DNA from 2 places in the Bradyrhizobium sp. USDA 223 genome. Region 2 is predicted to be linked to the other one. Evidence: riboswitches for the same ligand, from Rfam matches in the RefSeq annotation. Region 2 holds a riboswitch; the other holds the start of a gene.

Region 1 (3,918 bases), 2.9 Mb from region 2:
GCGGTTTCCGATGCTTAAAATCCGGGTCTATGACGTGCAGACGAATCAATGCGAGGAAATCTAGGGCCGAGTCAGTTCGGCGCTCAACGTGCTTGCGTACAGCTCCGGAGCTTCCCGCCCTGCGCACTCGGAAATGGGCAGGCGCTCAGCGGGTATGCCGGGGTTGCTACCAGTTTAACTTCCTCGCCCGTTTCGTCTCAGCATAGGTCCCTAGTGCCGGGTCAAAGTCGCTTGGCTCACGCTCCTGCGTATGCCGCAGTCATACGATGCGCGGCGCGCACGCCGGGTCGGCTTGGGCCGGAGGCATCTACAAGCTCTCTACTGAAGAATGCATGAGAGCTGGTTCCCCCCCAGCAACTTGGTGTGCTCTCACTGGGTGGAGTGCAGGCGGCAAACCACATCTCGCAAACTAGTACGCGCCGCTAAGCTCGACACGTGGTGGAAGAACGCAATTGTGCTGCTCGACCTTCCTTACGGCGGGCCGAACTGCTGCGAGAAAGGCAGCGGGACTGTTGCGGAGCCGTAAACAACGCAACTGCAGAGCGCGTATGTCTTGCAGTTGGTACGAGGCGTTCGACCGTACGGCAGCTGCGGTGCGATGTTGCCCTGCGCGACCGTCTGCTAAGGCCTTCGCTCTCCTAGTCTTCCTCTTCCTTTGGCTCGGTCCGTTGGAACCAGGAGCCCGGAGGAAATTTCGCGATGCGCTTGGCAAAAGAGGATTGTGGCTCCCAATCTTGGCCTTCGCTCTTCTCGAAGGTGATGACCCCGTTGTGTGTAAAATAACGTGGTCCTTGGATATCGCAATTCACCAAGAGCAGAATGCGCCATAGATCGCCTTTCTCGTTCGGCTTGTCATTCTGCTTGGGTAAGTAGTCGACCCCAACAGGTTCAATGATAGTGCATCGGCCCTGCCGCAGAAGATCGCCGAGCCGGCCTTGCGGCGTAGTCACAAAGTTGAAGTTACTTGGATCATGCAGAAAGCTAAGATTTGCGTCCCTTTCACCATCTGCGACTTCTTTGGCGATCAGCGAGAGCGCTAGGGCACGCCAGCCCAATTCCATCGGCTTCGCATAGGTTGACGCAAGCTCAATCGTACCGTCGAGCGCGACTTTCCAGGTGATAGCGTACTGTTCGTCTGATTTGTTGTCTCGGTGCCTGGTCCACGAAACGAAAACATGGTCGTTTTCGCCAAGTTCAGCGACCCCCCACATCTGAGGGACGAACTGTGCCACCTTCGAGACATTGGAGATGATTTGTTCTATCGTCTCACCATCTTGCGCTCGCCACGTTGACTTGAGTCTTTCGACAAGTGGGTTGTCGCTGGCGCGAATAGTGTTACTCATGGCAGCCGGCCAGGCTAGGCAGATTAGAAGTCCGCCCAGGCGAAGCCATAGCGCGGGTCTTCCTGACATTCTCTTCATGACCCTCGGCCTATCACGGTTCATCCGTACATCTTTCAAGGCGGGCAACCTTGAACCTGCTATGAGCGAGCGCAAGAAGTTTACGGAGACGCGACGGGGCACCCGCGGCTGTCCCGCGCGGGCAGGCGCTCCCCTCTATGTCACGCGCCGCTAACTTCCATAGCCAGCGACAGCGTCAATTGGCTGAGCTGGACATCCCCAGCAGAAGAGACTGGGCATGTCGAGGGGCTTGCATTCTTCGTGCCAGGCAGCAGGCGGAGATTTGCACGGGTTTTATGTCCCTATTGTCGACTTTCCGACCTGCGCACGTTTCGATGTTTCCATTCAGTGTATCGGCCGTAGTTTGTGCATCCTTGTCCCGCACAGATAGTTTGCGGAAGAGGTGAACGCCTCGATGCCAAGTGCCTGATGAGATTCGACGGTGTGTTTGCCGTCATTGAACCGGGTGGTTCGCTAAAGTTGCCGTCGGCGTTCGGCCTACATGATGGCTGGCGATACGAGCCGAGAAGTCTGGCTGGCACGAAAATCAACCTGCTCGCCGCGTATGTTGCTAGATTGCGCCTCCTGCCTTGACGTGTTCAATGGGGATCCTCTAGTCGAGAAAATAGCTGGCCAGCGAATGTGCTGGGCGAACCGCTGGAAATCGGAAGCCGCATCGAATGCATTCTGCTCGAAACGGCGGTAATCGCCGCTACGCGGGCTGGTTTTGTCCCTTTCATTGATGGGGCGGGCGGCGTCGCCTCAAGGCAGCTCCGAGTCGCACTCCGACATCCGACAAGGACATCTCTGATTGCGATAGCTCTGTTTAGAGAATCATAGAGATGGACGGTCATTCGCCTAGTAGATGTCGCAGATTAGCGTGGCACATAATCTGAGAGGTTGACGGAAGAGTCCTCCTGCCGATAATCCAAGCTCGTCGAGGTTCTCCGAATCCCACTTGATCCGGAGCTAAGAGGGAAGCCGGTCCAAATGCCGGCGCTGCCCCCGCAACTGTGAGCGGCGAGCTACTGTCCAACGATGTCACTGAAGCCCGCACGGCTTTGGGAAGGCCGGACAGCAGCGATGAGCCAGCGAGCCAGGAGACCTGCCCCGACGATAGATTGGTCCACGGGCGGGGTGTCTCGGTGGTGCGCCAAGCAGCCGTCGCGCGCGCGACTTCCTCTGCCTGCGTCCGCCATGGCCTCTGTCCCCAACAGGGGTTAACACTATGTCTCTTCTCTCTCTTCCGGTTGCTACGCTCGGTACGCCACGCATCGGTCCAAGGCGTGAGCTCAAATTCGCTCTTGAAAGCTACTGGGCCGGAAAGATCAGCGAACAGCAATTGCTCGAGGACGCATCCGGCCTGCGCGCAGCGAACTGGGCTCGTCAGAAGTCTCTCGGCGTCACGGTCATTCCGTCGAATGACTTCTCGCTGTATGATCAGGTGCTCGATACAAGTGTCATGGTTGGCGCTATCCCGGAGATCTACGCCTCGAAAGGAGAATCCGTTTCCCTCAAGACGTACTTCGCCATGGCTCGCGGATCACAATGCGACGATCAGGATGCGAGTTGCGGTCTGGGCCCGCGGGGGTCTGGCGCACCCGCGCAGGAAATGACTAAGTGGTTTGATACCAACTACCACTACATGGTTCCCGAGTTTTACAAGGGACAGGGGTTCAGACTTTGCTCTCGCAAACCAATTGAAGAGTATGTGGAAGCAAAGGCTCTAGGCTTTCAAACCCGCCCTGTCATGATCGGGCCCGTCACATTCCTAAAGCTCGGTAAGAGTGCCGATAGCGCGTTCCAGCCCCTCTCCCTACTGGATGATTTGATACCGGTCTATATCGACGTTCTGCATGAATTGGCCGAACGAGGGGCAAGTTGGGTTCAGTTTGACGAGCCCTGCCTGGTCCTTGATCTGGACGAAGCGGTGCGAAAATCATTGCTACATGCCTATAACCGGTTCGCAAAGGAGGGACCGGCTATCAAGATCATGGTTGCCAGCTATTTCGGCGAGCTAGGCGACAATCTGGATACCGCATTGAGCCTCCCGGTTTCCGGTCTGCACTTTGATCTAGTTCGAGCGCCAGAGTTGTTGGATAAGATCGTCGCTGTCGGCCGAAGTGATCTCGTCATGTCGCTCGGGGTCATCGACGGCCGTAATGTATGGCGGTCGAACTTGTCGTCCCTTCGTCAGCGGCTGGAGCCCGCGATTGCGAAGCTCGGCAAGCACCGTGTACAGCTCGCTCCATCCTGCTCGCTGCTTCACGTGCCGGTCGATGTTGAACTCGAGACCGGGCTCACGTCCGACGTCAAGAGCTGGCTTGCTTTCTCTGTTCAGAAGATGCGTGAGCTTGCGATCCTGGCGCGAGCACTCGCTGGCGACCAAAATGTTGGGCTCGCTCTTGCCGATTCGGAATGCGCTGCGACTGCCCGCCGGACTTCGCCGAAGATCCATGATGCCAATGTCGCTACCCGGATGAGGGCGATCGACCAGACGATGCGCAGGCGCGCAAGC
Region 2 (3,918 bases):
ACCAGGGCAGCACGCCAAACCCGCGCCATGCGGTCTTTTGCTCGATCAGATTGTAGCCGTCGTCGAACAGGGTGGGGTCGCCGCGGAACTTGTTGATGACGAAGCCGGAGATCATCGCGGCATCGTCGGGGTCGATCACCGTCTTGATGCCGACGAGCTGGGCAATGACACCGCCGCGGTCGATGTCGCCGACCAGCACGACCGGCACATTCGCCTTGCGGGCAAAGCCCATATTGGCGATGTCGGACCTGCGCAAATTCACCTCGGCCGGGCTGCCGGCACCTTCGACCAGCACGAGATCGGCGCGCGCCTTCAGGCGCTCGAAACTCTCGAGCACCGCGCCCATCAGCGACGGCTTCATCGCCGCGTAGTCGCGCGCGCGTGCGGTCGCGATGCGCTTGCCGTGAACCACGACTTGCGCGCCGACATCGGTCTCGGGCTTGAGCAGCACCGGGTTCATGTCGGTGTGCGGCTCGACACCGGCGGCGAGCGCCTGCAGCGCCTGGGCGCGGCCGATCTCGCCGCCGTCGACCGTGACCGCGGCGTTGTTCGACATGTTCTGCGGCTTGAACGGCAGCACCCGCAGACCGCGGCGCGTGAAGGCGCGCGCGAGGCCGGCGACGATGAGCGACTTGCCCACGTCCGAGCCGGCCCCCTGGATCATCAATGCGCGTGCCATCGATATCTTTTAAAGCGAAATGGGATTGAGTTGAATCAAGCAGCTGCGGGCTCGGTGCACCTCTCCCGCTTGCGGGAGAGGTCGTGCCGAAGGCACGGGTGAGGGTTTTCTCCTCTTGGGGGCTCTCGATTGCGGAGATACCCTCTCCCCAACCCTCCCCCGCAAGCGGGGGAGGGAGCATACCTCTCTTGGCGCAGCATTAGAATCCAATCTCATCAGCATCAAAACTCGACGCCGGCTTGCGCCTTGATGCCGGAACGGAAGGGATGCTTGACCAGCGTCATCTCGGTGACGAGGTCGGCGATCTCGATCAGCTCGTCCTTGGCGTTGCGCCCGGTGAGCACGACATGCGTCATCGCAGGTTTATGCGTCGTCAGAAACTCGACGACCTCGGCGATATCGAGATAGTCGTAGCGCAGCGCGATGTTGATCTCGTCGAGCACGACCATGCGCAGCCGCTCGTCGAGGATCAGCTCTTTGGCCTTCTCCCAGCCGGCGCGTGCGGCGGCGATGTCGCGGGCGCGGTCCTGCGTCTCCCAGGTGAAGCCTTCGCCCATCGCGTGGAACTGACAGAGGTCGCCGAAATGGCCGGTGAGCAGTCGCCGCTCGCCCGTGTCCCAGGCGCCCTTGATGAATTGCACCACCGCACAAGGGAAGCCATGCGCAACGCAACGGACGATCATGCCGAAGGCCGAGGAGGATTTTCCCTTGCCGGCGCCGGTATGGACGATGATCAGGCCCTTTTCGCCGCTCTTGGTCGCCATGATCTTGTCGCGGGCGGCCTTCTTCTTCGCCATTTTCTGGGCATGCCTGATGTCGGTTTCCTCGGCTGTTTGGGTATCCGGTTCAGATGTCATGGGACCCGGTCCTTCGGCTTGACAAGTGGCGGCCACCGGCAAATGGTGGCCCGGCGTTGGTTCCTGTCCTATGACAGGCGAAGAGGGAATGCGATAGGGTCCGAATCGGCAAGATCTGGATCCAAACTGCAGCCGCCCCCGCGACCGTGACCGGAGAGATGCCCGAAGCCACTGATTCCTTACGGAATCGGGAAGGCGGGGATCGAAGGGCCAAAACCCTGCTCCGCAAGCCGGGAGACCTGCCAGCGCGGACGAGTTTTGGACCGGCGGACGGGGTGTTCCGCGACGGGGAAGCGGGCCTTTCTGGAGAATGGTCCGTGCGCCTCATCGCCTCCCGCTGTTATCTGGAAGAGGCGATGACCGTCACACTTCATGTCTGCATCACCTGCCGCGCCGGCCAGACGCTTGGCGAGGGCGAGACGACACCCGGCAAGCGCCTGCATGGCGCGATCCTCGAGGCCGGCGTGCCCGAGGGCGTCAGCGTGGTTCCCGTCGAATGCCTGTCGGCCTGCAGCCAAGGCTGCTCGGTCGCGCTCAGCGCGCCCGGCCGCTGGTCCTATGTCTATGGCCGCCTGTCCGATGCGAATGCGCAGGACGTGGTCGCGGGCGCTGCGGCCTACGCGGCGGCGCCCGACGGAATCGTGCCATGGCGCAGCCGTCCCGAGATCTTCCGCAAGCAGTCGCTTGCCCGCATTCCCCCCATTGCCGTCGTGCCGGAGGCCGCTGAATGAACTCGCTCGCAAAAGTCCCCGTCACGGTGGTCACCGGTTTTCTCGGTTCCGGCAAGACGACGCTGATCCAGCATCTGCTCAGCAATGCCGGCGGCAAGAAGCTCGCGGTGCTCGTCAACGAGTTCGGCAGCGAGGGCGTCGACGGCGAGATCCTGAAGTCCTGCGCCGATGCGAACTGCCCGGAGGAGAACATCGTCGAGCTCGCCAATGGCTGCATCTGCTGCACCGTCGCCGACGATTTCATTCCGACCATGGAGCAATTGCTGGCGCGGCCGGTGCGGCCCGATCACATCCTGATCGAGACCTCGGGCCTGGCGCTGCCAAAGCCGCTGCTGAAGGCGTTCGACTGGCCGGAGATCCGCTCGCGCATCACGGTCGACGGCGTGATCGCGCTGGCCGACGCCGAGGCCGTCGCGGCCGGCCGCTTCGCGCCGGATCCGGCTGCGGTGGAAGCGCAGCGCGCGGCGGACGACAATCTCGATCACGAGACGCCGCTGTCGGAGGTGTTCGAGGACCAGATCGCCTGTGCCGATATCGTGCTGCTGACCAAGGCCGACCTTGCGGGCGCGGCCGGAATCGAAGCCGCAAAGGCGGCGATCACCGCCGAGATGCCGCGCCGCGTGCCGATGCTGCCCGTCACCGACGGCGCGATCGACGCGCGCGTCATCCTCGGCCTCGGTGCGGCGGCCGAGAATGATCTCGCCGCGCGGCCCTCGCATCACGACGGCGAGGAAGAGCATGAGCATGATGATTTCGCCTCCGTCGTGATCGACCTTCCGGAGGTGGCGGATATCGAGGCACTGGTTGCCTCCGTCCAGAAGCTGGCGCGCGAGCAGAACGTCCTGCGGGCCAAGGGCTACATCGCGGTCGCGGGCAAGCCGATGCGCCTGTTGCTGCAGGCGGTCGGCGAGCGGGTGCGCCATCAGTTCGACAAGCCTTGGGGCGCGGGTCACAGGCAGTCCAAGCTCGTCGTGATCGGCGAGCATGGCGATATCGACGAGGCCGCGATCAAGGCGGGACTTGGTCTTTCAGGGTCTGGCATCTGATGCACGTCGTCTTCCGCGAGAGCCGCGGTCTCGAGGAGACCGCGACGCCAAGAGACATCGGCCAGGACCCGGCCGATCTCGTGGTGCTCTCGTATTCGGATTCCGATTTGGCCGCGTTCGCGGCCGGCTGGCGGCGCGGTCGGGGCAGCCTGCCGTCGCTGCGGCTCGCCAATCTCGCTGAGCTGCGGCATCCGCTATCGGTCGACACCTATATCGAGCGCACGCTGTCGCGCGCGCGGGGCATATTGGTGCGCCTGATCGGCGGAGAGTCTTATTGGGCGTACGGGCTTGCGGCGCTTCAGCAACTCGCGAAAGAGCGCAACATCGTGCTCGCCGTGTTGCCGGCGGACGGCCGCGACGACACGCGGCTCGATGCGTACTCGACCCTGCCGGTCTCGACGTTGCGCCGGCTCAAGGTGCTCTGCGACACCGGTGGCCCGGTCGCCGCGCAAGCGGCGATCGCGCAGCTCGCGCTGGCCTCAGGCCTCTATGCTGGCCCGGTCATCGGCGAGATGACCGTGCCCGAGATGGGATTCTACGATCCCGCGCGCGGCGTCATTGCCGCGCCGGCGGGCGGCGAGGGCAAGCCGCGCGCACTCGTGACG

Evidence for each region. A riboswitch is a leader RNA that binds a small molecule or an ion and turns the genes downstream of it on or off. The one in region 2 is predicted to bind cobalamin.
Region 1: it holds a riboswitch for cobalamin, as region 2 does, so the genes downstream of both, metE (5-methyltetrahydropteroyltriglutamate--homocysteine S-methyltransferase) here and ABIA40_RS16500 (DUF1636 domain-containing protein) in region 2, are expected to answer to the same signal.

What each region holds. Positions count from the first base shown of each region.
Region 1 is NZ_JBIYDR010000001.1:650,148-654,065, forward strand. Features, by position in the region: gene ABIA40_RS02600 (nodulate formation efficiency C protein) at 639-1,343, opposite strand; cobalamin riboswitch at 2,324-2,528, shown strand; gene metE (5-methyltetrahydropteroyltriglutamate--homocysteine S-methyltransferase) at 2,629-3,918, shown strand, end outside.
Region 2 is NZ_JBIYDR010000001.1:3,563,232-3,567,149, reverse strand. Features, by position in the region: gene ABIA40_RS16510 (cobyric acid synthase) at 1-679, opposite strand, end outside; gene cobO (cob(I)yrinic acid a,c-diamide adenosyltransferase) at 901-1,536, opposite strand; cobalamin riboswitch at 1,577-1,798, shown strand; gene ABIA40_RS16500 (DUF1636 domain-containing protein) at 1,893-2,267, shown strand; gene cobW (cobalamin biosynthesis protein CobW) at 2,264-3,313, shown strand; gene cobN (cobaltochelatase subunit CobN) at 3,313-3,918, shown strand, end outside.